Linked DNA regions of Rhodopseudomonas palustris. The protein of the gene in region 1 interacts with the protein of each later gene in a pairwise test. Links are inferred from orthologs where the notes say so. Each region holds a gene or a part of one and is shown on either strand. Other genes may lie near its edges.

The links.
Region 2: the proteins of dsbD (region 1) and FLL57_RS20665 interact in binary tests that used the Escherichia coli proteins (3 or more experiments, as listed by UniProt). The link is inferred for Rhodopseudomonas palustris from one-to-one orthologs.

The regions. Positions count from the first base shown.
Region 1 is NZ_CP041387.1:4,123,202-4,137,956, forward strand. The notes cover bases 4,424-7,366. They hold dsbD (protein-disulfide reductase DsbD), read left to right. Parts: upstream 4,424-4,992; coding sequence 4,993-6,741; downstream 6,742-7,366. Other genes in these bases: FLL57_RS18965 (response regulator), read right to left, coding at 4,424-4,894; FLL57_RS18975 (DsbA family protein), read left to right, coding at 6,795-7,366. In the rest of the region: FLL57_RS18945 (Uma2 family endonuclease), read right to left, coding at 1-212; FLL57_RS18950 (2'-deoxycytidine 5'-triphosphate deaminase), read right to left, coding at 275-1,381; FLL57_RS18955 (O-succinylhomoserine sulfhydrylase), read left to right, coding at 1,644-2,855; FLL57_RS18960 (sensor histidine kinase), read right to left, coding at 2,901-4,238; more of FLL57_RS18965, read right to left, coding at 4,235-4,423; more of FLL57_RS18975, read left to right, coding at 7,367-7,427; FLL57_RS18980 (L,D-transpeptidase), read left to right, coding at 7,448-8,095; FLL57_RS18985 (SGNH/GDSL hydrolase family protein), read right to left, coding at 8,096-9,112; FLL57_RS18990 (SGNH/GDSL hydrolase family protein), read right to left, coding at 9,112-9,891; FLL57_RS18995 (OpgC domain-containing protein), read right to left, coding at 9,888-11,150; Co2+/Mg2+ efflux protein ApaG, read left to right, coding at 11,400-11,792; FLL57_RS19005 (Hsp33 family molecular chaperone), read right to left, coding at 11,884-12,885; argF (ornithine carbamoyltransferase), read right to left, coding at 13,194-14,129; FLL57_RS19015 (aspartate aminotransferase family protein), read right to left, coding at 14,129-14,755. UniProt on the Escherichia coli protein: Required to facilitate the formation of correct disulfide bonds in some periplasmic proteins and for the assembly of the periplasmic c-type cytochromes.
Region 2 is NZ_CP041387.1:4,480,741-4,495,536, reverse strand. The notes cover bases 5,716-8,699. They hold FLL57_RS20665 (DsbE family thiol:disulfide interchange protein), read right to left. Parts: upstream 7,514-8,699; coding sequence 6,917-7,513; downstream 5,716-6,916. Other genes in these bases: ccmB (heme exporter protein CcmB), read right to left, coding at 8,607-8,699; FLL57_RS20655 (heme ABC transporter permease), read right to left, coding at 7,702-8,436; ccmD (heme exporter protein CcmD), read right to left, coding at 7,529-7,702; FLL57_RS20670 (ComEA family DNA-binding protein), read right to left, coding at 6,393-6,776; FLL57_RS20675 (septation protein A), read left to right, coding at 5,744-6,361. Outside these bases: FLL57_RS20695 (IS1182 family transposase), read right to left, coding at 58-1,428; acs (acetate--CoA ligase), read right to left, coding at 1,566-3,518; FLL57_RS20685 (RluA family pseudouridine synthase), read right to left, coding at 3,872-4,771; more of ftsY, read left to right, coding at 4,800-5,715; more of ccmB, read right to left, coding at 8,700-9,275; heme ABC exporter ATP-binding protein CcmA, read right to left, coding at 9,272-9,874; aconitate hydratase AcnA, read left to right, coding at 10,090-12,807; FLL57_RS20635 (DUF1223 domain-containing protein), read left to right, coding at 12,988-13,743; FLL57_RS20630 (DUF2794 domain-containing protein), read left to right, coding at 14,164-14,532; FLL57_RS20625 (GNAT family N-acetyltransferase), read right to left, coding at 14,653-14,796. UniProt on the Escherichia coli protein: Involved in disulfide bond formation. Catalyzes a late, reductive step in the assembly of periplasmic c-type cytochromes, probably the reduction of disulfide bonds of the apocytochrome c to allow covalent linkage with the heme.

The DNA.
Region 1 (14,755 bases):
ACGTAAGTGTCACCCGTAAAGGTTTGGCAGGGACCGCCGCGCACCTGACCATGAATCGCGGCCGTCAGATTCACGACGATTGCGTCGTGGCGACGGCCAGCCCCGGCCATTGCCACGATTTCGCCTTCGACCAGCTCGTAGCGCTGTTCCTGCCCGGCCACCCAGGCGAGAAACTGCTCGGCACTGACCTGCGTGACCGGCAATGTCTTCATGCCAGAACGATAGCATCCGGCTCGAACACCGCCAAGGCGGTGAAGGAGCGGGATAGTCCGCCTCACGCCTTGAAGTGCTTGCTCAGCTTCAGGCCCTGGGCCTGGTAGTTCGAGCCGATGCGCTGGCCGTACATCGCGTCGGGGCGCGACAGCATCTTTTCGTAGATCAGGCGGCCGACGATCTGGCCGTGCTCGAGGATGAACGGCACCTCGCGCGACCGCACTTCGAGCACCGCGCGGGCGCCCGAGCCGCCGGCGCCTTCGTAGCCGAAGCCGGGATCGAAGAAGCCGGCGTAGTGCACGCGGAATTCGCCGACCAAAGGATCGAACGGCACCATCTCGGCCGCGTAGTCCGGCGGCACCTGGACGGCTTCCTTCGAGGCCAGGATGTAGAACTCGCCGGGATCGAGGATCAGCGTGCCGTCGGGGCGGGCCGCGATCGGCTCCCAAAACTCGCCGACCGCATAGCCGCCGCGACGATCGATATCGACCACGCCGGTGTGGCGCTTGGCGCGATAGCCGACGAAGCCCTCGGAGTTCTCGCCCGACAGATCGACACTGAGCGCGACGCCGCCAGCGAGGTCGGCGTCGTCGGCATCGACCAGCCGCTCGGCGTCGTGCAGCGCGTCGAGCTCGTCCTGCTCCAGCGTGGCCTGGCCGACGCGGAAACGGACCTGCGACAGCCGCGAGCCTTCGCGCAGCAGCACCGGGAAAGTCTTCGGGCTGATCTCGGCATAGAGCGGGCCGTGATAGCCGGCGCCGATCATGTCGAAGCGGCGGGTGCCGTCGGCGATCACCCGGGTGAACACGTCGAGCCGGCCGGTCGAGCTTTTCGGATTGGCGGCGGCCACGATATGGCGCGGCAGCGCCAAGCTCTCAAGCAGCGGCACGATGTAGACGCAGTTGGTCTCCAGCACCGCGCCGTCCGACAAGTCGATCTCGTGCAGCTTCAGCTCGTCGATCCGCTCCGCCACGGTGCAGTCCGGCCCCGGCAGGAAGCTGGCGCGCACCCGATAGGCGATCGGTCCGAGCCGCAGGTCGAGGCTGGCCGGCTGGATCTGGCTCTCGACGAACGGATATTCCGGCAGGATCAGGCCCGATTCCGTCATCGCCGCGATCATGCGGTCGGGCAGAATTCCGTCGGCGTCGGGCGGCAGGGTGAACGGCACGGTGTCATCCTTCGGAGCGCAGCCATGCCCTCCGGGAAACTCAGATACGAGTGTTCACCGCTAGCCGAAGCCCGGCTTGACGGGAAGAGTACGGAGGATTAAGAGCCCGACTTATCCCGTGGTGATTTGAGCCGGCCGGCTTGCAGCCACGTTAAACAAGTCGCTAAACAGGCCGGGGACGTTGTGGTCCCGGCCCGAGGGTTGATCCCCAGGCCGGTTTTTTTGTGCCCGCATCGTCCGATGTGGGCGCGCTGGAGACCACATGTCCGAGTCCAAACCGACGATTCCCGTTCCCGCCACCGCTCACTTCCGCCGCGAGACCCGGCTGGTGCATTCCGGCAGCTTGCGTTCGCAATTCGGCGAGACCTCCGAGGCGTTGTTTCTGACGCAAGGCTTCGTCTACGACAGCGCCGAGCAGTGTGAGGCGCGCTTCACTGGCGATGACGCCGGCTTCCAATATTCGCGGTTCTCCAACCCCACGGTGTTCAGCTTCGAACAGCGGATGGCGGAGTTTGAGGGCGCCGAATCGGCGCGCGCCACTGCGACCGGCATGGCGGCGGTCACCGCCGCGATTCTCGCGCCCTTGCGGGCCGGCGACCACGTGGTCGCCTCCAAAGCGATGTTCGGCTCGTGTCGCTACATCGTCGAGGATCTGCTGCCGCGTTACGGCATCGAGTCGACGCTGGTCGACGGTCTCGATCTTGGCCAGTGGCAGCGCGCGATGCGGCCGAACACCAGGACCTGCTTCCTGGAAAGCCCGACCAACCCGACGCTCGACGTGCTCGACATCGGCGCGATCGCCGAAGTCGCCCATGCCGGCGGCGCGCGCCTCGTGGTCGACAACGTGTTCGCCACCCCGATCTGGCAGAGCCCGCTGCAGCTCGGCGCCGACGTCGTGGTGTATTCGGCCACCAAGCACATCGACGGCCAGGGTCGCTGCCTCGGTGGCGTGGTGCTGTCGTCGCAGGCGTTCATCGAAGAGCACATCCAGATCTTCCTGCGCCAAACCGGGCCGTCGCTGTCGCCGTTCAACGCCTGGGTGCTGCTGAAGGGTCTGGAGACGCTGTCGATCCGGGTCGAGAAGCAGACCGCCAACGCCGCCGCGATCGCCGATGCGTTGGCCGGCCACCCGAAGGTGCCGCGGCTGGTCTATCCCGGCCGCGCCGACCATCCGCAGGCCGAGACGGTGAAGAAGCAGATGGGGGCCGGCTCGACGCTGGTCGGCTTCGAAGTGAAGGGCGGTAAGGCCGAAGCGTTCCGCTTCCTCAACGCTCTGAGGCTGGTGAAGATCAGCAACAATCTCGGCGACGCCAAGAGCCTCGTCACCCACCCGGCGACGACCACGCATCAGCGGCTGAAACCGGAAGCCCGCGCCGAGCTCGGCATCAGCGAAGGCTTCATCCGGCTGTCGGCCGGCCTCGAACACAAAGACGATCTGATCGAGGATCTGGTCGCGGCGCTGGAGAAGGTATGAGCGATCAAGGCCCCGTGTCGTCATTGCGTGGAGCTCGGCGCGAAACTATCGATCGGACCGGAGCCTGATCTCGGCGCGGAAGCCTGAGCGGTCGGTGCGGTTGCCGAGATGCAGGCCGGCGCCGCTGCGCTCGACCGCGAGCGAAGCGATCGCGAGACCGAGACCGCTACCGACCACCGACTTGTTGCGGCCGCGGAAGAAGCGCTGACCGATCTTGTCGAGCTCGTCCGCCGCGACTCCTGGTCCTGTATCCTCGACCACGATGTCGCGCGGCGACTCCCCGGTCCGCCAGCGGACTTCGCCACCGCCCGGCATGTACTGCACCGCGTTCTCGTGCAGATTACGGATCGCGAGCTCGAGACACTCGCGATTCCCATTCCACACCACGTCGCGGAGATCGTCGCCGATCGTCACCTCGATGCCGCCGGCCCGCGGCGTGGCGCGAACCACCTCCTCGATCAGCGGGCGCATCGGAACGCGGGTGCGATCGTCGATCTCGGCATGCGCGTCGAGCCGGGCCAGCGTCAGCAATTGCCGCACCAGCCGCGTGGCGCGATCGACCGCCAGCAGAATCTGCTGGAGCGCCGCCCGCGACACCACCGGGTCGTTCGCCGCGAGCGCGACCTGCGCCTGGGTCTTCAGCGCGGTGAGCGGACTGCGCAGCTCGTGCGCGGCGAATGCGGTGATTTCCCGCTCGTGCCGGCGCGCCAGCGCGACCTTTTCGAACAGCGCGTTGAGCGCCAGCGTCAACGGCTTCACCTCCGACGGCGCGCGGCTGGCGTCGACCGGCCGCATATCGTCGGCGCCGCGGCCGACCAGATCCGACGCGATCGCCTGCAACGGCCGCAGGCCGCGGCGGACGCTGACCCAGATCAGCACCCCGAGCAGCGGCGCGATCAGCAGCGCCGGCCACAGCAGTCCCTTGATCAGGTCGGTGACCAGGCGGTCGCGCAGACCGAGTCGATCGCCGACCAGCACCCTGAAGCCTTTGGCTTCGTCCTCCGTCGCGTAGATCCGCCAGACCTCGCCGTCGATCAGGCGTTCGGAAAACCCACTCGGCTGGTCGCTGAGCCGCTGCTCCGGCGCGCCGCTCGACCGTGCGATCATCGTCCCTTGCAGCGACCATACCTGACAGGAGAGCTGGCGCTCGTAGTTGCCGCCCGTGGCCGCAGGCCGCAGGCTCGGCAGCTTTTCGGGCAGCCGGCCCTCCATGCTGCCGACCAGCGACACCACCATCCGCGCGGCTTCCTGCAGGCGGGTGTCGAGCACGTGTTCCAGCTCGCGCTGGCTGGACGCATAGATCCACGCCACCGCGGCGATCCACACCGCGCCGGTGGCGCCGAGCAGCACGAAGAACAACCTCAGCCGCAGCGAGCCGATCATCGCGGCGCCATCCGATAGCCGAGGCCGCGCATCGTCTCGATCGCGCTGCGGCCGAGCTTGGCGCGGAGATTGTGGATGTGGACCTCGATCGCGTTGCTGTCGACTTCGTCGCCCCAACCGTACAGCCGCTCCTCGAGTTCGGCGCGCGAGCGAACCACGCCGGGCCGCTCCATCAGCGCGTGCAGCACGGCAAATTCCCGGCGCGACAGCGCCACCGATACGCCGTCCAGCGTGGCATTGCCTTCCGCCGGATACAGCCGGACCGGACCGTGTTCGAGGCAGGTGGCTGCGCGGCCGTCGCGGCGGCGGATGATCGCGCGCAGCCGCGCCGACAGTTCATCGAGATCGAACGGCTTGCCGAGATAATCGTCGGCGCCGGCGTCGAGACCGGCGATGCGGTCGGGCGTTTCGTCGAGCGCGGTCAGCAGCAGCACCGGGGTCGTGTCGCCGGCGGCACGGATGGCGCGCAGCAGATCGACGCCGCTGCCGTCCGGCAGCATGATGTCGAGCACGACGGCCGAGAATTCGTTCGCCGCCAGCGCCGCACGGGCGTCTTCGCAACCGCTGACGCAGTCGATGCTGGCGCCGGCGAGCGACAGCCCGGCACGGATGCCGTCCGCGATCATCGCATCGTCCTCGACCACCAGAATTCGCATCGGCCCGTCACCTCCTCATCACGGCTTGCTGCCTCAGGCTTAAGGCTGGCTTAAGCTGGGCGGCCAGACTGCCCCCGGTTCGCAAGCGCCGGGGAATCATGGCCATTCGTCTGTTACGTATCATCGCCCTGCTGGTCGTGGCGGGGGCGGGAATGTCCGCGGGGAACACCGCAACTGCCGCATCCAGAGAACAGCCGTTCCGGCTTACGGTCGATCCCGCCGCCGACGGCGTGATCCTCAACTGGACGATTGCACCGGGCAACTACCTGTACCGCGACAAGATCGTGGTGCGAGCACTGGACGGCACCCGGCTGCGCCCGGAACTGCCGCAAGGCACCACCAAGGACGATCCCAACTTCGGCATCACCGAAGTGTATCACCGCAGCCTCGCCGTCACGATCCCGGCGGGCGCGTTGAACGGCGTCGCGCGGCTCAGCGTCGGCTACCAGGGCTGCGCCGAACGCGGCATCTGCTATCCGCCGGTGACCGCGGCCGTCGACCTCGGCAGCGCCGCGGTGACGATCGCCGGCACCGCCGGCGCCACGCCGCAGATCGCCTGGCCCGATCTGCCGCCGGCACTGCCGGGCGCCGAGCCGCGCAGCATCGCAGCGTCGCCGGACATCGGCGGGTCCGCCGCGTCGGTGTTGCCGTCGATGACCCAGGCCTGGCTGCCGCTGCTGCTCGCCTTTGCCGGATTCGGTCTGCTGCTGGCGTTCACGCCGTGCGTGCTGCCGATGGTGCCGATCGTCGCCGGCATGCTCACCCGCGCGGGCCGCGACATCACGCCGGTCCGCGGTTTCGCTCTGGCGCTGATCTACACGCTGGGCATGGCGACGGCCTATGCGGCGCTCGGCATCGCCGCGGCCTGGTCCGGACAGAACCTGCAAGCCGTACTGCAGATGCCGGCCGCGCTCGCAGCAATGGCGGCGGTGTATGTCGCGCTGGCGCTGTCGAGCTTCGGCCTGTTCGAACTTCAGCTTCCCGCCGCACGGTTCGGCGATGCGCTGACCGGCCGGATCAGCAGCCGTGCCGGGCCGCTGCTCGGAGCCGCGGCGCTCGGCTTCGCCTCGGCGCTGATCGTCGGCCCGTGCGTGACGCCGCCGCTCGCCGCAGCTCTGCTGTATGCCGCGCAGACCGGCGACACCGCGCGCGGCGCTGCGGCGCTGTTCGCGCTCGGCCTCGGCATGGGGTTTCCCCTGATGCTGGTCGGCGCCTTCGGCGGCGGCGTCCTGCCGCGCTCCGGCCCGTGGCTGGTGAGCGTGCGCAAGCTGTTCGGCGTCGTCTTTCTGGCGATCGCGACGGCGCTGCTCGGGCGCCTCGTACCAGCTTCGGTCAGCATGATGCTGTGGGCCGCGCTGGCGATCGGGACCGCGGTGTTCTTCGGCGCGTTCGACCGGATCGGCCGGCCCGGCGGAGCGGTGCCGCGGCTCGGCAAGGCGGCCGGGCTGGCGCTGTTCGTCTACGGCGGCGCCCTGATCGTGGGCGCGGCCGGCGGAGCCGACGATCCGCTGCGGCCGCTCGCGGTGTTCGGTAGCAGCAGCCGCACCGCGCAGCCTCTGCACGACGCGCGGACGGTGACGTCGGTCGCCGCACTGGATGCGGCGATCACCGACGGCCGCGATCGCGGCAAGCCGATCATGATCGACTTCTCGGCCGACTGGTGCACCGCCTGTAAGACCATGGAGCGCAATGTGTTCGCCGCGCCGGAAGTGCAGCGCCGTCTCGCCGGCCTCACCGTCATTCGCGCCGACGTCACCGCCACCAATGCCGAGACCGCGGCGCTGATGCAGCGCTTCGACGTAGTCGGCCCGCCGACCATGGTGTTTCTCGACGCCCGCGCACCCTGACCCTGAAGCGCCTGGACGCGCGGTCCTGATCACCGCCAGACTGGAGAATGACGATGAACCGCAGACAATCCCTTCTGATCCTCGGCGCGATCGCCGCCGTGCCGCTGCTGAGGTCGTTCGGCGCGCCGCAGGCCTGGGCCGAAGGCGTCGATGTCGATGCGATCCTGCGCGATCCGGACGCTCCGGAGGCCGGCAATCCCAGGGGCGACGTCACCATCGTCACCTATTTCGATTACAATTGTCCGTTCTGCAAGAAGTCCGAACCGGACCTGAAGAAGGTGGTCCGCAGCGACGGCAAGATCCGGCTGGTGTACAAGGACTGGCCGATCCTGACCGAAGCGTCGGTGTACGGCGCGCAGATGGCGCTCGGCGCCAAGTATCAGGGCAAGTATCAGATCGCCCACGACGCCCTGATGGCGATCCCCGGACGCGGCATCTCGAAGGACCAGATGCGCGATGCGGTCGCGGCCTCCGGCGTCGACATGGCGAAGCTGCAAAGCGACCTCGATACCCATGGCGATGCGATCACCGCGCTGATGCGGCGGACGCAATCGCAGGCCGAAGCGATCGGCCTGCAGGGTACGCCGGTCTATCTGGTCGGGCCCTACAAGGTCGCCGCGGCGCTCGACGCCGACGCGTTCAGGAAGGTGGTGGCGCAGGTGCGCGGATCCCAGGGCGCGAAGTGAGCCGGCGTCCGTTGCATCCGATGACGATCCGCCCGATCCTCGTTCTTGCGGCTGCCGCGCTCGCGCTCGGCGGCTGCGTCACCAACTCGACGACCGACATCAAGGGACCGGCAGCGACGGTCGCTCCTGCAGTTGCTGCGCGCTACGCCGCGATCGACACCGACAGACACCCGATCGCCGCCGTCGAAGCCGAACAGCTCGATCCCGCCTACGTCCGGCAACTGGTAGACTACCGGACCGCCGAGCCGCCGGGGACGGTGGTGGTCGATCCGCGCAACCGGTTTCTCTATCTGGTGCTCGAAGGCGGCAAGGCGCTGCGCTACGGCGTCGGGGTCGGCAAGGCCGGGCTGGAATTCACCGGCACGGCGGAGGTCGGCCGCAAGGCCGAGTGGCCGCACTGGACGCCGACGCGGAACATGATCGCGCGCGAGCCGGAGCGTTACGGCAAATGGGCCAGGGGCATGGAGGGCGGCGAGACCAATCCGCTCGGGCCCCGGGCGCTGTATCTGTACAAGAACGGCAAGGATACGCTGTTCCGGATTCACGGCACCACCGAGCCGGAGACGATCGGCAAGGCGGTGTCGTCAGGCTGCATCCGGATGCTCAATCAGGACGTGATCGACCTTTACGCCCGCGTGCCGAAAGGCGCCAAGGTGGTGGTGCGATGACTACATCGGCCGAAATGCCGTGACGTCGCCCGGTCCGGCGGTGCCGAGCCGAACCTGATCGACCGAGCGGATGATGCCGTCGCCGAGCAGTTGCGCGAAGCAGGCGTAGCCCCAATCGTTCATGTGCAGCCCGTCGGCGATGACGAACTTGTCGAACGGAATCGCCTGCTGCTCGTGCCATTCCTTCATCACTTCGAACCGCGGAAAGATGCCGACATGGCGCAGCTCAGCGAGCCGGCCGAGCGCCTTGATCATCTTGCCGGCATGCTCGGGCCGCTCGTTGACCCGCGGCGCGTATTGCGGATCGACCAGCACGATATCGGCCCCGGCGGACTGGATCGCCCTGATGCCGTCGTCGACCAGCCTGCCGGTGTCGGCCGGATCGAGGTCGCGCAGGATCGCATTGGTGCCGACCTGCCAGATCACCAGATCGGGCTGGGCGTCGAGCACGGTGGTCTTCAGCCGCTGCATCATTTCGGGCGCGTCCTCGCCGCCCTTGCCGCTGTTGACCACGGTGATGTCGGAGTGCGGATAATGGCGCCTCAGCATCGCGGCGAGCCGGTTCGGATAGGTGAACGCCGGCGAACTCGACCCATAGCCCTGGGTCGAGGACGAGCCGAACGCGACGATCACCACCGGCCGGCGGTCGGCGAGCTTGCGCGCGACGCGTGGCAGCGAACCGATCGACTTGGCGCCGCCCTTCGGCGGCAAGCAGGGCACCCGGCCGAGGATGTCGCCGGCCTGTTTGGCGACGCCTTTGATCTTGTCGAGGGCGGTGCCGGCAACGGTCTTGCTGCGATCGGCCGGAACGATGTGGGGCTCGGCTTCGCCGGGCGCGGCCTCCCCGGCTGCAGGCCCGGCCTGGGTCTGCGCAGTTTGAGCCTGCACAGTTTGAGCCTCCACAGTCTGGGTCTGCACGGTCTGGGCCTGCGCCCTCTCGTCCGGAGCAGCAGACAGAACGAATGTCGTCGCCAATAGCGCCGCGGCGGCGGATTTGGAGCGGTCGGATACTCTCATCAACGCTTATTCCTCACCTCCGCCGGGTCGATCTGCGCCGCCTCCATCACGAACGCCAACAGCGCCCGCGCCAGACAGTTGTGCATCCGCAACGCCATATCGATCCCTGGCGCGGGACTGAACAGATCGAACTCGCCGGTCTCGTTCCAGTGGCGCATCAGCGCAAAGCGGTCGAACAGCGGAACTTCGTATTCCTGCGCGACGACCCGCATCGCATCGAGATACGGCGCCGGATTGATCATCGTCTCCGTGCGGGGACTATACTGCAAATTCATCAACACGATGTCAGCACCCGCCTGCTTCACGGCGGCGATGCCCTGGCCGAGGGCGGTGCGGAACTCGTCCGGATCGATCGACCGGATCGCGTCGAAGGTTCCGGTCTGCCAGATTACGAGCCCCGGCTTGCGCTCGGCGACCAGGGCCGAGAGCCCGGCGGCGACATCGGCGGCGGTCCGCTTCGACCGCATCTCGACCATGACGTTGACCTCGACGCCCGGCAGCTTGTCGCGCAAAAGCGCCTGCAATCGTCCGGGATAGGCGCTGTTTTCCGCCGACAGGATGGTCGAGGAGCGGCTGCCGACCACCAGAACGTCGATCTTGCGGCTGGTTTTGATCGCGGCGGCGACGCCCTTCAGCCTGGCCTCGGTCGCCAGCAGATAGGCCGGCGGGACGCAGCTTTGGCCGTTCTGCTCGGCCGCGGCCGGCGCCGACAGGCCGATCGCCGTGAGCAGCGCCACGGCCAGTGCCAGACCCAACCCGGCCATCGCCGTGGCCTTCATGCATCGCCCCCCGCGAGGTCGGCGTCGGGCGGTGGCCGCGACCCGGACTTGCTCGCCACATTTTTGTACCACGAGAACAGCCAAGCGGCGGCCGACATGATGAAGATACCGGTCAAGCTGACGAAGAAATGCATCAAGGCGCCGCCGGAAACCTCCGCCAGCACGAAGTATCCGGCGAAAGCAAGGAAAATACCAATACAGAAGATCTCCAACGAATGCTGGCCGCACAGGATCAGCGGTCGCAGCCAGAGCGAATTCAAGGCCGGCCAGTCCCGCGGGATGAACCGGACGGTCAGCGCCGCCAGCGCCAGAAAATGCGCGAACCGCAACACGTCCAGGTTGGGCTTGTCGATCGGATACATCCACTGCTCGAGCCATTTCGGCAGGGTGTGGAACAATTGCGGGGTGTACCAAGTCAGTGTGACATAAAATGCGGCCACCAGATAAATCGCCGCCAGCCACAGCGTCAGCTTCGAGGCCAGCACCCGCGACAGCCGTTCCGCCCCGCCCATCGCGCACCAGGCGCCGAACACGAACAGAAGCTGCCAGGCGAACGGATTGAACACCCAGGCGCCGCTCGGATAGGCGGTGAGGTGAAGGTCGAACTGCCAGGTGGCGGCATAGAGCAGGGTCGCCAGCCCGAGCGTCACGTCCGGCCAGCGCCGCATCAGCCACAGGATCGGCGGCAGGAAGAACATCAGCACGATGTACAGCGGCAGCACGTCCATATTGACCGGACGAAACCGCAGCAGCAGCGCCTGGACGATGGTGACGTCGGGCTGTTTGAGGAAGTCGAGGATGCCCATTTCCTCGGAATACAGCGGGTTCTGGAAACTGGTGGCGACGTAGGAGATCTCGGCCAGGAAGATCGTGAACAGGAACACGTGGGCGACGTAGATCTGCCAGACCCGCTTCAGGATGCGCGCCGCCGCTACCACGAAGCCGAGCTCGGTCATCGCCCTGCCGTAGACGAACGCCGCCGTGTAGCCGGAAATGAAAATGAAGATCTCGGTGGCGTCGGAGAAGCCGTAATTCCGCAGCGTGAACCAGGTCAGCACGTTGGCCGGCAGATGATCGATGAAGATCAGCCACAGCGCCAGGCCGCGGAACAGATCCAGCCGCAATTCCCGTTTCGGCGCCGGCTTGCGCGGCGGCGGGGGGGCCGTCCGCGGTGGCGGCGCAGCCGGCTCGGTCGGCGGCCCGCCTGCGGGCGGCGCGCCGGTGACCGGTTCGGCAATGGTGGTGACGGGAGGAGTCATGTGGCTCTGCGATGGCGCACTGCACGCTCGTCGTTGCTATAGCAGCCGGCGCGCCACCGGCGAAGCGGCTGGCGGCACGGCCGGCATTCTGCCGCAGCCCCCAAAGGCGCTGTTCGAAGCCGAGGATGGCTAGCCCCGAACTATGTTGAAACCGCGGAGACGCCGGCGCGACAACCTGAAACTCGTTCCGAACGACTGGTTTCAACGCTGATTTTCGTTATATTTAGGCCAAGAGCTGGAAATCGAGCCATGTACCGTGCCGTCACCCGCCGGATCGAAGTGACCGTCGAGCCGAATTATCTGCCCGAGCGCTCCTCGGCGGAGAACCGGCAGTATTTCTGGTCCTACACCGTGGTGATCACCAATTCGGGCGAGGAAACCGTCCAACTCCGCACCCGGCATTGGGTGATCACCGACGCCTCCGGTCGGACCCAGGAAGTGCGCGGCGAAGGCGTGGTCGGCGAACAGCCGGTGCTCGCGCCCGGCGAGCGGTTCGAATACACCAGCGGCGTCCCCCTCCCCACCGCCTCCGGATTCATGGCCGGCCGCTACCAGATGGAAAGCGAAACCGGCGAGACCTTCGAGATCGACGTCCCGACCTTCTCGCTGGACAGCCCGGAGGGGAAACGGACGTTGAACTAATCGACAGTTCGTAGCCTGGGATGAGCGCAGCGAAAACCGGGAAGGCTGCGCAGGAAGGTGCGTTTCGCCTTCGGCTCGACGCACCCTACGATCACTCCACCCCCGCCTCCTCCGGCGTGAACTCGTACACCGATGAGCAGAACTCGCAGGTCACCACGACCTTGCCGTCCTTGACCATGTCGGCGCGGTCGGCGGGAGCGAAGCGGGACAGCATGCCGGCGACGGCCTCGCGCGAGCACGAGCATTCGGCGCGCATCGGCAGCGACGAGAACACCCGGACGCCGCGCTCGTGGAACAGCCGGTACAGCAGCCGCTCCCCGGACAGATCCGGATCGATCAGCTCGACGTCCTCGACGGTGGCGATCAGCGACTGGCCTTCGACCCAGGCGTCGTCCTCATCGACGGTGTGGGCCTGGGTGCCTTCCGGCGAGTCGCCGGGATGCAGATCGGCCTGGCGCGCGCGCTCCGGCGACTTCGGCAGGAATTGCAGCAGCATGCCGCCGGCGCGCCAGTGATGCCGGCCGCCCTCGCCGCCGCGCCATTCCTCGCCGACCGCGAGACGAACCCGGGTGGGGATCTGTTCGGAGCGCAGGAAGTATTCGTGCGCAGCCTCCTCCAGACCGGCACCGGTGAGCGCCACCAGGCCCTGATAGCGGCGCATGTCCGGCCCCTGATCGATCGTCATCGCCAGATGGCCGTTGCCGAGCAGCGCGCCGGAGCCGAGCCCGGGTTCGAGCCGGGCTGCGTCGTAGCGCGCGTAGGCGCGCAGGCGATCGGGCGCCTGGAAATCGACGATCAGGAACGACACCGGGCCGTCGGTCTGAGTCTGCAGGATAAAGCGGCCGTCGAACTTCAGCGACGAGCCGAGCAGCGTCGCCAGCACGATCGCCTCGCCGAGCAGCTTGGCGACCGGTGCCGGATAGGCGTGCTTGGCGAGCAGCGCGTCGAGCGCCGGGCCGAGCTTGGTCAGCCGGCCGCGCAGATCGAGCGCGCCGACCTCGAACGGCAGCACGCTGTCGTCGATCGGCACCGCCGACGGCGCGCGCTCGGGAGGATTGTCGGTGATGCGGAGATCAGGGCTGTGTGAGGTCATGAGCGCTTATCTGGGGGCCAAGGGCGAAGATAGAAAGGGCCGGGCTGGAAGGCGAATGGCAGCGATGCCAAGGGGCAGGCTTTAATCCCCCTCCCCCTTGCGGGGAGGGTGCAAAGGCGGCCTCCGGCCGCCGTCTTAAGAAAGACACGCCGATGCTTTGCATCGGCTTTGCCGTAAGGCCGGTCGGGTGGGGGTAGCCACACGCTCAGTGCTCGGGGTACCCCCACCCCGGCCTCCGCTTCGCTCGGCCGACCCTCCCCGCAAGGGGGAGGGGGATCGCGAGCGCTCCGCTCAAAATGGAGGAGTAACTACGCCACCGCGCCGAGGCACCAGGCCAGGATGCCCTTCTGCGCATGCAGGCGGTTTTCGGCTTCGTCGAACACCACCGATTGCGGGCCGTCGATCACCTCGTCGGTGACCTCCTCGCCGCGATGCGCCGGCAGGCAGTGCATGAAGATCGCGTCCTTGTGGGCGAGCGACATCAGCTTGGCGTTAACCTGATACGGCTTGAGCAGATTGTGGCGATGCTCGCCGTCCTTGTCGCCCATCGACACCCAGGTGTCGGTGACGACGCAGTCGGCGCCGCGAACGGCCTGCTCCGGATCGGTGCCGATGGTGATCGCGGCGCCGCTGGCCTTGATCCAGTCGCGCAGCGCCTTGTTGGGCGCGAGCTGCGGAGGGGTGGCGACGTTGAGCTTGAAGTCGAAGCACGCCGCGGCATGCGCGAACGACGCCAGCACGTTGTTGTCGTCGCCGGTCCAGGCGATGGTGCGGCCCTTGATCGGGCCGCGATGCTCCTCGAACGTCATCACGTCGGCCATCACCTGGCACGGATGCGACTTGCGGGTCAGGCCGTTGATCACCGGCACGGTGGCGTTGGCGGCGAGCTCCAGCAGCGCCTCGTGATTGAGGATGCGGATCATGATGATGTCGACGAAGCGCGACAGCACCCGCGCGGTGTCGGCGATGGTCTCGCCGCGGCCGAGCTGCATCTCCTGACCGGTGAGCATGATCGACTCGCCGCCGAGCTGGCGCATGCCGACGTCGAACGACACCCGGGTACGGGTCGACGGCTTGTCGAAGATCATCGCCAGGGTCTTGCCGGCGAGCGGCTTGTCGGCTTCGGCATTGGCCTTGCGCTTCGCCTTCATGGCGACGGCGGCGGCCAGCATGCTGCGCAGCTCAGAGGTCGGCAGCTCGGTGAGGTCGAGAAAGTGCCGCGGCGTCTTGATGGCGCTGCTCATCACACCGCCTCCTTCTGCGCCGCCTGACCGGCAAGCACGACGCAGGCGCGCTCCAGCCGCCCGATAGCCTCGTCGATCTCGGCCTCGCTGACGATCAGCGGCGGCAGCAGCCGCACCACGTTGTCGCCGGCCCCGACGGTGAGCAGTTTTTCCGCCCGCAGCGCCGCGATCAGCTCCGGCGACGGCACCACCGCCTTGAGGCCGAGCAGCAGCCCCTCGCCGCGCACCTCGCTGAGGACTTGCGGATGGCGGTCGACCACTCCGGCGAGCTTCTGCTTCAGCAGCAGCGAGGATCGTTTGACGTCGTCGAAGAAGCCCGGCTGCAGCATCACGTCGAGCACCGCATTGGCGACCGCGACGGCCAGCGGATTGCCGCCGAAGGTCGAGCCGTGCGCGCCCGGCGCCATGCCCCTGGCGGCTTCCGCGGTCGACAGGCAGGCGCCGATCGGAAAGCCGCCGCCGAGCGCTTTCGCCAGCGCCATGATGTCGGGCGCGACACCGAACCGATTGTGAGCGAACAGCTCGCCGGTGCGGCCCATCCCGGTCTGCACCTCGTCGAAAATCAGCAGCAGGCCATGGGCGTCGCACAGCTCGCGCAAGGCGCGGAAGAACGACGGCTCCGGCGA
Region 2 (14,796 bases), 360 kb from region 1 along the record:
ACCCCGTCGATTTTCGGCGGGGTTTTGTTTTTGGCGAGTGGCGCAGCGCCCGGTGTCTCAGCCTGGCGCGGGAATTGGCCCGGTGGCCAGTGCGAGGGCTATCTTCTTGATGTTCTGGGCGGCGGCTGCCAGCAGGCACTGGCATTTGACGGCCACCAGGCCTCTGAAGCGCGCGTAGCGGTGGCCATGGAGCTGTTTGGCGTCGGCAAAGGAACGTTCGACCGTCTCCTTGCGGCGTTTGTAGATGCGCTTGCCCCAGGGCGTTAGACGGTTGGCGTCGGTGCGCTCGCGGGCCTCGGCCCAGACGTGGCGGGTGATCAGACGAACCGCGTTGCGGCTCGACGTGCACGAGGCGAGCAGCGGACAGTCTTTGCAGATCGCAGGATCGCTCTTGTAGTGGCGGTAGCCGGTGCGATCGGTGGTGGAGTAGCTGAGTAACTGTCCCTGCGGGCAACGATAGCTGTCCAGCTCCGCTTCATAGGCGAAGGCCTTGTTCGGCATCATGCCGGGCCGCGGCGGGGTTGGCCGGCGATAGCCGATGACGCCCGGAATGTTGCGCTGTTCCAGGCCGTGGGCGATTCCTGAGGTGGCATAGCCGGCGTCGAGGCCGACGGCGGCGACATCAAAGCCGAAGCGTTGCCGTTGGCGATCGAGCCGGCCGAGATAGACGATCGAGTCGTGGACGTTGGCCGGCGTGGCGTGTGTATCGGTGATGATCCCGAGCCGGCCGTCGACGGTGCGGTGGTCGAGGTAGAAGAATCCCTTCGGCTTGCCTTCGCGCACCATGTAGCCGGCATCCGGATCGGTCCGCGACACCTTGGTCTCCTTCTCGACCGGCTGTCGCTCTTTCTCCGGGAGGGGTTTCTTGCCGTGGGCCGCGCGATCCGCCTCGATCGCGGCGTCCAGATCATCCCAGTAATCGGCCCGCGATTTGGCGACCACTGCGGTGTCGTAGCGGTTCTTGTTGGCGTTGGCCTTCAGATGCGTGGAATCGGTGTAGAGCACCGTGCCATCGACCAGCCCCTTGGCGATCGCCTGGGTCACGATCGCGTCGAAGATGTCCTGCGCGACCGCAGTGTCGTTGTAGCGGCGCCGCCGGTTCTGGCTGAGCGTCGAGGCGTCGAACACCGGATCGGTCAGCTTCAACCCCAGAAACCACCGATAGGCGACGTTGACCTCGATCTCGCGCACCAGCTGCCGCTCGGAGCGGATGCCGAACAGGTAGCCGATGAACAGCGCCTTGAACATCAGCGTCGGATCGAGCGGCGGCCGGCCGTTGTCTGGGCAATACAGCCCGGCGACCCGATCGTGGATGAACGAAAAATCGATCACCGCGTCGATCTTGCGAAGCAGGTGATCCTTCGGAACCAGACCGTCGAGACTGACCATCTCGATCGAAGTCTGTTGCGGTGAGGGTTTGCGAAGCATCACCCATGGAATCAAAACTCCCCGCCAATGGCGAGGAGTTTGTCAGCAGTCTGAGGGCCCCGCCTCCGTTTCGGAGGCGGGGCCCTGGAGGATGCTCACTGGCCGCGGCTGGACTGCGATGGCGCCCTCGGGCCGGCTCAGCCCGCCTTGTGGTGCTTGTTCTGGCGATGCTCGACCAGATCGTCGACCACCGCGGGATCGGCCAGCGTCGAGGTGTCGCCGAGCGAGGACGGCTCGTCCTCGGCGATCTTGCGCAGGATGCGGCGCATGATCTTGCCGGATCGGGTCTTGGGCAGGCCGGGCGCGAACTGGATCAGGTCGGGCGAGGCGATCGGACCGATGTCCTTGCGGACCCAGGCGACCAGCTCCTTGCGCAGCTCCTCGGTCGGCTCCTCGCCGGCCATCAGGGTCACATAGGCGTAGATGCCCTGGCCCTTGATGTCGTGCGGATAGCCGACCACGGCCGCCTCGGACACCTTCGGATGCGCCACCAGCGAGGATTCGACCTCGGCGGTCCCCATGCGGTGGCCCGAGACGTTGATGACGTCGTCGACCCGGCCGGTGATCCAGTAGAAGCCGTCGGCATCGCGCCGGCAGCCGTCGCCGGTGAAATATTTGCCCTTGTAGGCCGAGAAGTAGGTCTGCTCGAACCGGGCGTGGTCGCCGTACACGGTGCGCATCTGGCCCGGCCACGAGCGGGCGAGGCAAAGATTGCCGGTGCATTCGCCGTCCAGCACGTTGCCCTCCGGATCGAGGATCTCGGGCACCACGCCGAAGAACGGCCGGGTCGCCGAGCCGGGCTTCAGCTTGGTGGCGCCGGGCAGCGGCGTGATCAGGATGCCGCCGGTCTCGGTCTGCCACCAGGTGTCGACGATCGGGCAGCGGTCCTCGCCGACGACGCGGTGGTACCACTCCCAGGCTTCCGGATTGATCGGCTCGCCGACCGAGCCGAGCAGGCGCAGCGACTTGCGCGAGGTCTTCTTCACCGGCTCGTCGCCGGCCTGCATCAGCGCGCGGATCGCAGTCGGCGCGGTGTAGAAGATGTTGACCTTGTGCTTGTCGATCACTTCCCAGAATCGGGAGTTGGTCGGGTAGTTGGGCACGCCTTCGAACATCAGCGTGGTGGCGCCGTTGGCGAGCGGGCCGTACAGAATGTAGCTGTGGCCGGTGACCCAACCGACGTCGGCGGTGCACCAGTAGATGTCGCCGTCGTGATAGTCGAACACGTACTGGTGGGTCATCGACGCGAACACCAGGTAGCCGCCGGTCGTGTGCAGCACGCCCTTGGGCTGGCCGGTCGAACCCGAGGTGTAGAGGATGAACAGCGGGTCTTCGGCGTTCATGTGCTCGACCGGGCACTCGGTCGTCACCATCTCGGCCGCTTCGTGGTACCAGAAGTCGCGGACGTCATCCATCTCGACGGCGGCGCCGGTGCGCTTCACCACCATCACCCAATCGACACCGTCGCACTTCTTCAGCGCCGCATCGACATTGGCCTTCAGCGGCACCTTGCGGCCGCCGCGCAGACCTTCGTCGGCGGTGATCACGATCTTGGACTGGCAGTCGTTGATGCGGCCGGCGAGGCTATCTGGCGAGAACCCGGCGAACACCACCGAATGGATCGCGCCGATCCGGGCGCAGGCCAGCATCGCAAACGCAGCCTCCGGAATCATCGGCAGATAGATGGTGACGCGGTCGCCCTTGCCGACATTGCGGTTGCGCAGGATGTTGGCGAACTTGCAGACCTCGTCGTGCAGCTCCCGATAGGTGATGCTGCGCGACTGCGAGGGATCGTCGCCTTCCCAGATGATCGCGACCTGGTCGCCGCGCTTGTCGAGGTGGCGGTCGATGCAGTTGTAGGCGGCGTTGAGGACGCCGTCCTCGAACCATTTGATCGAGACGTTGCCCGGGGCATACGACCAATTGTCGATCTTGGTCGGTGCCTTGATCCAGTCGACGCGCTTGGCGTGCTCCGCCCAGAACCCTGTCGGGTCCGTCACCGAGCGATCGTACATCTGCCGATATTTGGCATCGTCGACGAAGGCGCGGCTCGCCCATTCTGCGGGCACGTCGTAGATCTTGTCGGACATTCGTTCCTCCACAAAAACGCGGCCGATGCCGCACCCGCCGTCGGTGCTCGACCGCAACCCCGCTGCAACCGGCGACTCACCCGCCAACGAGTTTGTCTCCGCCCGATCGTTGATCCTGCGATCCGGGCGAAGTCATGGAAACGCTGCGGGGGAGCATCGCCGGTGAAGAGACGTGCGAGCGTCCCAGCCTCCGGCTGTTGTTGTTGGCGCAATTATGCGTCGGCCCGGCCGGCCACGACAAGCGGTGCGGTCATCCGACTTTCGGCGCTGATCGCGCGCATGTGCAGGGCTGTGATCGCGGTGCGTGCGCTGCGGCGAACCGGCGAAGAACGCGTTCGGCGCCGGCTCCGCCGTCAGGCGGCGCCGGTCCAGCCGCAGGCCGAAAGCCGCGGGTGCATATGCGCCGGCGGCGGTGCGGTCACCACCACCGGCGGCTTGTTGCGCGATAGCGGGATGACGATCTCGCGGGCATGCAGATGCAGCCGCGGCTCGCCGAACCGCGGACCGTTGCCGTAGATGTTGTCGCCGAAGATCGGCCACCCCATCGCGGCGCAATGCACGCGGAGCTGATGGGTCCGGCCGGTGATCGGCTCGAGCGCCAGCCAGGTGAGCTGCGCCGGCGGCGGCGCGCCGGATTTGGCGCCCGGCTTTCGAGCCAGATCGTCACACTCTCCCCCAGCACTGAGAACCCCCTCTTCCGCTTGCGGGAGAGGGGTGGGGTGAGGGCGCCCCAAGGATGGCGTCCCGTTATGGACCCCCACCCCCGACCCCTCCCCGCAAGCGGGAGGGGAGGACCGCCCCATCACCCGCCATTTCGTCAGCGACGGCAGCCCGTCCGGATCGACCTTTTGCCACCAGCCACGTTCGGCATTGAGGCGGGCGATCGGCAGGTCGATCTCACCTGAGTCTTCGATTGGGCCGCCCTCGACGATCGCCCAATAGGTCTTGGAAATCCGTGAGTGCTTGAACAGCAACCCGAGCGTGGCGGTGGCCTTGCGATGGCGGCCGAGCACCAGGCAGCCGGAGGTGTCCCGATCGAGCCGATGCGCCAGCACCGGGGGGCGCGGCAATCCGTAGCGGAGCGCGTCGAACGAGGCTTCCAGGTTCGGGCCGCCCTTGGGGCCGCGATGCACCGGCAAACCGGGCGGTTTGTCGATCACCAGCATCAGCCCGTCGCGATACAGCACGCGCGCCTGGATCTCGTCCGCGGTCAGTTCCGGCACGTCGAATTGATCGGGGTGGCTTTCGTTCATGGCACGAAACGGCTAACACAGCGCCCTGATGAGCGACACTCCGGAAAATTCGAAACAGAGCTGGTGGCGGCGGCTGTCCAGCGGCTTGAAGCGCACCTCGAGTTCGATCGGGACGGCGCTGTCGGAATTCGTTTCCAAGCGCAAGCTCGATCGGGCGATGCTCGAGGAGATCGAGGACGTCCTGCTGCGAGCCGATCTCGGCGCCGAGGTAGCGTCGCGGATCGCCAGCGCGGTCGGCGAGGGCCGCTACGACAAGATGATCTCGGCCAGCGACGTCAAAGAGATCGTCGCCGCGGAGGTCGAGAAGGTGCTGGCGCCGGTGGCGCAGCCGCTCGTCGTCGATGCCGGGAAGAAACCGTTCGTGGTGCTGATGGTCGGGGTCAACGGCTCCGGCAAGACCACCACCATAGGCAAGCTGTCGGCGCGGTTCGCGTCCGAGGGCCACAAGGTGATGCTGGCCGCCGGCGATACCTTCCGGGCTGCGGCGATCGATCAGCTCAAGGTCTGGGGCGAGCGCACCGGCACGCCGGTTGTGGCGGGCGCGCAGGGCTCCGACGCGGCCGGTCTGGCCTTCAACGCGCTGACGGCGGCGAAGGAGCAGGGCCGCGACGTGCTGCTGATCGACACCGCCGGGCGGTTGCAGAACCGCACCGAGCTGATGAGCGAGCTCGAAAAAGTGGTGCGGGTGATCAAGAAGGTCGATGCGACCGCGCCGCACGCGGTGCTGCTGGTGCTCGACGCCACCGTCGGCCAGAACGCGCTGTCGCAGGTCGAAGCATTCACCAAGACCGCCGGCGTCACCGGGCTGGTGATGACCAAGCTCGACGGCACCGCCCGCGGCGGCATCCTGGTGGCGATCGCCGAGAAGCACAAACTGCCGGTGCATTTCATCGGCGTCGGCGAAGGGGTCGACGACCTGTCGCCGTTCACCGCGCGCGATTTCGCCAAGGCGATCGCCGGCACGGAGGCCGCATGAGCGACGAGCTCCTCGAGAAGAACCGGCCGCATCCGCTGTTCAAACTGGCGACCGAGCTCGGCCCGCTGCTGGTGTTCTTCGTCGTCAACGCCAAGTTCAATCTGTTCGCCGCCACCGGCGCCTTCATGGTCGCGGTGGTGGCCGCGATGATCGCGTCCTATGCGGTCACCCGGCACGTTCCGGTCATGGCGCTGGTGACCGCGGTGGTGGTGCTGGTGTTCGGCACCCTGACGCTGGTGCTGCACGACGAGACCTTCATCAAGATGAAGCCGACCATCGTGTACGCGCTGTTCGCTGCGGTGCTCGGCGGCGGCCTGCTGTTCGGCCGCTCGTTCATCGCCATCATGTTCGATCAGGTGTTCAACCTGACGGCGCAGGGCTGGCGCAAGCTGACGCTGCGTTGGGCGTTGTTCTTCTTCGCCATGGCCCTGCTCAACGAAGCGGTCTGGCGGACGCAGTCGACCGACTTCTGGGTCAATTTCAAGGTATTCGGCATGGTGCCGCTGACCATGCTGTTCGCGATGACGCAAATGCCGCTGATCAAGCGCTACGCGGCCGAACCGGCGACGCTCGAACAGAGCGCCGCCGGCGAAGGCGACGTGTCGGGGCGCTGACCGCGATCCCCTCTTCCCGGCTTCGCCTCGCTTACTTCTGCTTGGCGATGATCTTGTCCTTGATGCCGTCGTAGGTCTTCTGCGGCACGATCTTCTTGTGCACCAGTTCGTCCTTGCCCTTGTAGGGCCGGCCCTTGATGATTGCGGCCGAGTACGCCTTGCCGACGCCGGGCAGTGCATCGAGCTGTTCGGCGGTCGCTGAATTGATGTCGAGGGGCTCGGTCTTCTCGGACTTCGCCGGGGCTGCCGCCTTGCTGTCGGCTTTCGGCGGAGGGGTCATCTTGTCGGATTTGGCGGTCGGCGGCGTGGCCGGCTGAGGCGCCTGCGCCATCGCGGGCGCGGCGGCGAACAGGCCGAGCGCGACGGCGGCGGCGAGCGGGGCGAGCGTGAGACGACGCAAAGTCGAAATACTCATCGGATGTCCCTCCAGAGGACGTTGTTAGTAACGTCCGAAAGCTCATCCGGATTCGTGGCGCCGCAATGGCGCTGCGATGAACGGCCGATAAACGGTCCGATTTATTTCTCGGAGGGTATTCGGCCGTGCTAACAGGCCGATCAGCTCTGCGGCGCCGCGAGCGCCTTGGCGATCTCGGGCTTCAAGACCTTCTCGAGGTTGTCCGGAGTGATCGGGCCGACCAGCTTGTAGGCGATCCTGCCGTCGCGGCCGACCACGAAGGTTTCCGGCACGCCGTACACCCCCCATTCGATCGCGGCGCGGCCGGAGACGTCGACCCCCACCGCGGCGAACGGGTTGCCGTAGCGGCCGAGGAAGCGGCGGGCGTTGTCCGGCTTGTCCTTGTAGTCGATCCCGACGAGCTGAATCCGGCTGTCTTCCGCCAGCGTCATCAGCAGCGGCGCCTCGTCGTGGCAGGGCACGCACCAGGACGCCCAGACGTTGACGACGCTGACCCTGCCCTTGAACATCGCCGGATCGAGACCGGCGACCTGGGTGCCGTCGCGGCTCAGGCCTTCCAGCGGCGGCAGCGGGGTCTGCGGCGCCGGCCGGCCGATCAGCGCCGACGGGATCCGCGATACGTCGCTGTCGCCGAGCCGAAACCAGAACAACACCGCCAGCCCGGCGAACAGCAGCGCCGGCAGCACCACCAGCCAGGAACGGCGCTTCGACGAGGCGGGGTCGAGGGTGTCGGTCATGATGATCCGTCGGGTTCAGTGGTCGGTGGCGCTGCGGCCGGAACGGCGCACGGCGCCGCGCGCTTCGAGGTCGCGCAGCCGCGCCTTCTGCTTGCGATAGTCGAGCACCACCCAGCCGATCAGCAGCAGCACCACGATCGCGGTCGCGGCGTAGGACGAGACGATGAAGTCCGCGTATTTGCCGAACATCACGCCGCCTCGGCCCGGCTGGCCTGCAGCATCTGCAGCGAGCGGACTCGCCGTCGCAGGATTTCGTTGCGCATCGCCGCCAGATGCAAGGTCAGAAACAGCAGCGAAAATCCGATCGCGGTGACCAGCAGCGGGATCAGGAACGCCTTGTCGAGCGTCGATCCGCCCATCCGCACCACCGAGGCCGGCTGGTGCAGCGTATTCCACCAGTCGACGGAGAACTTGATGATCGGCAGGTTGATGGCGCCGACCAGGGTCAGCACCGCCGCGGCGCGCGCCGCGCGCGACGGATCCTCGACCGCGCGCCACAGCGCGATCAGGCCGAGATACATCAGAAACAGCACCAGCATCGAGGTCAGCCGGGCATCCCATTCCCAATAGGTGCCCCACATCGGCCGGCCCCACAGCGAGCCGGTGACCAGCGCCAGAAACGTGAAGGCCGCGCCGATCGGCGCCGCAGTCTTGGCGGCGACGTCGGCGAGCGGATGCCGCCACACCAGGGTGCCGAGCGCGGCGATGCTCATCACCCCCCAGACGGCCATCGCCAGCCAGGCGTTCGGCACGTGCACGAACATGATCTTGACGGTGGCGCCCTGCTGGTAGTCGTCCGGCGCCAGCATCGCCTGGGTGAGGCCGGCCGCCAACGCCAATGCGGTCGCGGCCGCCAGCCACGGCAGCAGGCGCCCTGCCAGCGTCAGGAACCGGGTCGGATTGGCGAGTTCGGTCAGCTTCATGACGTCCCTGATAATGTCCGGGACCGGCGCAGGCAATGACGTGGGTCAGATCAGGGGCGACTTCCGAAGGAGTTGATCGGCGGTGAAGCGCCTGCGCGCGGGTGCGAATCCGGCGTGTCGCGGGTCCGAACCGACGGCATCGGCACCGAACCAACGACGCTGCGCCTGTTCTAGTCCAGGCCCTGCCTCAGGCTGGCGGCAGCGGCGAACGGGCCGATCACCAGGCTGAGCAGCGAGATCGCGCACAGGATCGAAAACGGCGTGCCGAACGACACCGGGCCGACGATCGCCGCCTGGGAGGCCGAAACGCCGAAGATCAGCACTGGGATCGACAGCGGCAGCACCAGAACGGCCAGCAGCAGGCCGCCGCGGCGAAGCGTCACCGCCAGCGCGGCGCCGATCATGCCGGTGAAGGTCAGCGCCGGGGTGCCGGCCAGCAGCGTCGCCATCACGGCCAGCGATGCGCTGCCGTCGAGGTTGAGCAGCAGGCCGAGTACCGGGGTCGCGACGATCAGCGGCAGCCCTGCCGCCAGCCAATGCGCCAGCGCCTTGGCGGCGCAGGTCAGCTCCAGCGGCGTGCGGCTCATCACGATCAGGTCGAGAGAGCCGTCCTCGGCGTCGGCGGTGAACAGCCGGTCGAGCGTCAGCAGGCTGGCGAGCAGCGCGCCGAGCCACAGGATCGCCGGCCCGAGCCGCTTCAAGAGCGCAAGGTCCGGGCCGACCGCGAACGGCATCAGCACCACCACGGTGAGGAAGAACAGCACCCCGATCAGCGCGCCGCCGCCGACCCGGAGCGCGATCCTGATATCGCGGCGAATGATGGCGCCGAGCGCGGTCATGCAGAGGCTCCGATCCGCTGCTCGCGCACCGGAATGCCGAGAGGCGTGTGGGTGGCGGCGACGATGATGCCGCCGCCGGCGAGGTGATCCTGCATCAAGCCGACAAACAGCTCCTGGCCTTTGACGTCGAGCGCGGAGGTCGGCTCATCCAGCAGCCAGATCGGCCGCCGGACCACCAGCAGCCGGGCGATCGACAATCGCCGCCGCTGCCCTGCGGACAGATACGCCGCCGGCAGCTCGGCCGCGTGGCCGAGCCCGACCGCCTTGATGGCGGAGCTGAGGTCGGTGCGGTCGCCGCCGAGAAAGTCGCGCCAGAACCCGAGATTTTCGGCGACGCTGAGCGACGGCTTGAGCGCGTCGCGGTGGCCGAGATAGTGCGCCTGTTCGGCGACCGGCGTATCCGGTTCCCCGCCGTCGAGCGTGATGGTTCCGGCCTCCGGTGTCAGCAGCCCGGCGATCAGCCGCAACAACGATGTCTTGCCGGCGCCGTTGTGGCCGACCAGCGCCAGTGCCTCGCCGCCGCTTGCATCGAAGGCGAGCCCGGCGAATACCTCGCGGCCACCTCGTACACATCGTAAGTCGCGCCCCGACAGCCGCATGCATCCCAACCTGTTCCGCCCCGGGATCGGAACGGCCTGCTCACAAATCGATGCGCTCGCCTGTCATTGTCGAACTGGCGGCGCAATTGGAAAGGTTCTATAAGCCGGAACTTGATGCAGCACACGATCGGCGCCTGCAAGCCGGACGGCCTGCCCCTCCGGAGCCAGCATACAAGCTCGCCCCATCGACAACGATAATCTGGGACCCGCCTTACATGACCTCGCTCGACAGCTTCAAATGCCGGAAGATCCTCAAGGTCGGCAGCAAGTCTTACGTCTATTACAGCCTGCCCACCGCCGAGAAGAATGGTCTGAAGGGGATTTCCCGTCTGCCCTATTCGATGAAGGTGCTGCTGGAAAACCTGCTGCGCAACGAGGACGACCGCACCGTCAAGAAGGCCGACATCATGGCGGTCGCCAAGTGGATGCGGAAGAAGGCGCTGGAGCACGAGATCGCCTTCCGCCCGGCGCGCGTGCTGATGCAGGACTTCACCGGCGTGCCGGCGGTGGTCGATCTGGCGGCGATGCGCAACGCGATGCAGAAGCTCGGTGGCTCGGCCGAGAAGATCAACCCGCTGGTACCGGTCGATCTCGTCATCGACCATTCGGTGATCGTCAACTTCTTCGGTAACAACCAGGCTTTCAAGAAGAACGTTGCCGAGGAGTACAAGCAGAACCAGGAGCGCTACGAGTTCCTGAAGTGGGGTCAGAAGGCGTTCTCGAACTTCTCGGTGGTGCCGCCCGGCACCGGCATCTGCCACCAGGTCAATCTCGAGTACCTGGCGCAGACGGTCTGGACCAAGAAGGAGAAGATGACCATCGGCCGCAAGACCGGCACCTTCGAGGTCGCCTATCCGGATACGCTGGTCGGTACCGACTCGCACACCACCATGGTCAACGGTCTCGCCGTGCTCGGCTGGGGCGTCGGCGGCATCGAGGCGGAAGCTGCGATGCTCGGCCAGCCGCTGTCGATGCTGTTGCCCGAAGTGGTCGGCTTCAAGCTCAAGGGTGCGCTCAAGGAAGGCGTCACCGCCACCGATCTGGTGCTGACCGTCACCCAGATGCTGCGCAAGCAGGGCGTGGTCGGCAAGTTCGTCGAGTTCTTCGGCCCGGGCCTCGATCATCTCTCGGTCGCCGACAAATCGACCATCGCCAACATGGCGCCGGAATACGGCGCGACCTGCGGCTTCTTCCCGGTCGACAGCGAAACCCTCGACTATTTGAAGACCTCCGGCCGCGCCTCGGCGCGCGTCGCGCTGGTCGAGAAATACGCCAAGGCGCAGGGCCTGTTCCGCACCGCCAAGTCGCCGGACCCGGTGTTCACCGTGACGCTGACGCTCGACCTCGCTGACGTGGTGCCGTCGCTGGCCGGACCGAAGCGTCCCGAGGGCCGCGTCGCGCTGCCGGCGGTAGCGGAAGGCTTCACCACGGCGATGGACGCCGAATACAAGAAGGCGCTGGACGGCGCCCGCTACAAGGTCGAAGGCCGTAATTTCGACCTCGGCCACGGTGATGTGGTGATCGCAGCGATCACGTCCTGCACCAACACCTCGAATCCGAGCGTGCTGATCGGTGCCGGCCTGCTGGCGCGCAACGCCGCCGCCAAGGGCCTCAAGGCGGCGCCGTGGGTGAAGACTTCGCTGGCGCCCGGTTCGCAGGTCGTCGCCGAGTACCTCGCGAATTCCGGTCTGCAGAAGGATCTCGACAAGGTCGGCTTCAACCTCGTCGGCTTCGGCTGCACCACCTGCATCGGCAATTCCGGCCCGCTGCCGGAGGAGATCTCGAAGTCGATCAACGACAACGGCATCGTCGCTGCGGCCGTGCTGTCGGGCAACCGCAACTTCGAAGGCCGCGTCTCGCCCGACGTGCAGGCGAACTACCTCGCTTCGCCGCCGCTGGTGGTGGCCTACGCGCTGGCCGGTTCGGTCACCAAGAACCTCGCGGTCGATCCGATCGGCACCGGTCGCGACGGCAAGCCGGTGTACTTGAAGGACATCTGGCCGACCACCAAGGAGATCAACGCCTTCGTCAAGAAGTACGTCACCTCCAAGGTGTTCAAGGCGCGCTACGCCGACGTGTTCAAGGGCGATACCAACTGGCGCAAGATCAAGACGGTCGAGAGCGAGACCTACAAGTGGAACATGGGCTCGACCTACGTGCAGAACCCGCCGTATTTCGAGGGCATGACCAAGCAGCCCGAGCCGATCACCGATATGGTCGACGCCCGCATCCTTGCGCTGTTCGGCGACAAGATCACCACCGATCACATCTCGCCGGCCGGTTCGATCAAGCTGACCTCGCCTGCCGGCAAGTACCTGACCGAGCATCAGGTGCGTCCGGCCGACTTCAATCAGTACGGTACCCGCCGCGGCAACCATGAAGTGATGATGCGCGGCACCTTCGCCAACATCCGCATCAAGAACCACATGCTGAAGGGCGCCGACGGCAACATTCCGGAAGGCGGCCTGACCAAGCACTGGCCGGACGGCGAACAGATGTCGATCTACGACGCCGCCATGAAGTACCAGGAAGAGAAGGTGCCGCTGGTGGTGTTCGCCGGCGCCGAATACGGCAACGGTTCGTCGCGCGACTGGGCCGCGAAGGGCACCCGGCTGCTCGGCGTCCGTGCCGTGATCTGCCAGAGCTTCGAGCGCATCCATCGCTCCAACCTCGTTGGTATGGGCGTGCTGCCGCTGACCTTCGAAGAGGGCACCTCCTGGGCCTCGCTCGGCCTCAAGGGCAACGAGAAGGTCACGATCCGGGGGCTCGAGGGCGACCTCAAGCCGCGGCAGATGCTCGAAGCCGAGATCACCTCGGCCGAAGGCAAGCGCAAGCGCGTGCCGCTGCTGTGCCGCATCGATACGCTCGACGAGCTCGATTACTATCGCAACGGCGGTATTCTGCACTACGTGCTGCGCAAGCTCGCGGCCTGAGCCAGGATCGCGGCCGGCGCGATCTCAGCCAATAGGCGCAGAAGCCTCACTGCGAAGTGAGTGGTAGGTGAACGGAAGGCGGCCTATGCAAAGGGCCGCCTTTTCGTTTTAAGGCTCCTCGATGGACGGCGGCGTGCTGCCGTCCCGAAGCACTCGGCAAAGGCGGTTCGGCAAACGACGATGGATGGTGTTGGTGGATTTTCGCGGTGGTCCGGCGCACTCGGCTTGTGCGTGACGATCGCGACGGCGAACCTTGCTGCCGCCGAGCCGCGCGCCGTGGTCGAACTGTTTACTTCGCAAGGCTGCTCGTCCTGTCCGCCCGCCGACAAGATCATCGGCGAACTCGCCCGCGATCCGTCGGTGATCGCCCTCAGCCTGCCGATCGACTATTGGGACTATCTCGGCTGGAAGGATACCCTGGCCGACCCTCGCTTCAGCGCCCGCCAACGTGCTTACTCGCAAGTGCGGGGCGATCGCGACGTGTTCACCCCGCAGGTCGTCGTCAACGGTTCGGCGCATCTGGTCGGCAGCAATCGCGCCGGCATCGACGCGGCGATCAGGACCACCGACAAGTTGGCGGGCGTGATGGCGGTGCCGGTGTCGCTTGCGGTCGAGGGCAACGAGATCAAGGTCTCGGTTGCGGCCGCGCCTCGAGGTCAGACCGCCAAAAGCGGTGAGGTCTGGATTTGTGCGGTGTCAAAAGCGGTCCCGATCGAGATCGGGCGCGGCGAGAACCGCGGCCGGCAAATCACCTACCACAACGTGGTGCGCAATCTGCTGAAGGTCGGCGACTGGAGCGGCGCGGCGGAGCATTGGGCGGTGCCGCTCGAGAACGTCGTCGGCGACGGCGTCGACGCGGCTGCCGTATACATCCAGAACGGTACGCGGGAGAAGCCGGGCGCGATGCTCGGCGCCGCGTTCACCTCCCTGAACTGACCCCTCCCCAACTCGATCAAGTTCGGTGGCGGGCGAAGTTCCAGCGCCGGGCGGCGAGAACCCGCCACGATGGCCGTGCGACGCGGACCCCAATCGAGGCGGCGGCACAAACAAAAAAGGACCAACTTGCGTCGGCCCAGGAGGGGGATTGAGGTTCTGCGTACAGGCCCGATCCCAACTGCTTCGGGGGGCTGGGGGCTGAGGAATCCGAAACCGAGGGGACCGGGCCAACGCAGTGATGGTGTTATCGCAACCGGGCTTGGCGCGCGGTTGGCGAAAATCGGGCGGCAATAAGAATTCGGCTAACGAAGCCGTGAGATCGGTTCGGCGATCGGCTGGTTTGCGAGCGTGCTGCTTTCGATCCCCTTGCGGCCGTGCGCGGCCGGCGCAATCATGTCAGCGTCGTGACAGGAGGCGCCGATGGATCTGATTTCCGGGGAGGCTGATCCCAGCGAGAGCCGCGCAGCGGAGCGCTCAGGCGCAGCTCCGCTGCAGGGACGGGTGACCTTCAACCGCCTGGAGCTCAATCGCATCCTCAATCTCTACGGCCGGATGGTGGCTGCGGGCGAGTGGCGCGATTACGCCATCGACTTCCTGAAAGATCATGCGGTGTTCTCGATCTTTCGGCGCGCGTCGGAAGTTCCGATCTACCGCATCGTCAAGGATCCGCGGCTGGCACGCAAGCAGGGGGCCTATTGCGTGATCGGCGCCTCCGGCCAGATCCTGCGCCGCGGCCACGAACTCGATCGCGTGCTGCTGGTGATCGATCGCAAGCTGGCGCTGGTGTGACCTCCCTCCGTCATTCCGGGGCGGAGCGTAGCGGCGAACCCGGAATCTCGATCGTTGCTGACAACCTCTGGATTCCGGGTTCGCTCACTTTCGTGAGCGCCCCGGAATGACTCCCTTGGATCAGGCTTCCGGCACCGTCCTGCCGCCGTCCCCCAGCGTCCGCTGCATCAGCACCGAATCCAGCCAGCGACCGAACTTGAACCCAACGTCGGTGTGGGTGCCGATCGGCACGAACCCGGCCTTGCGGTGTAGCGCGATCGAGGC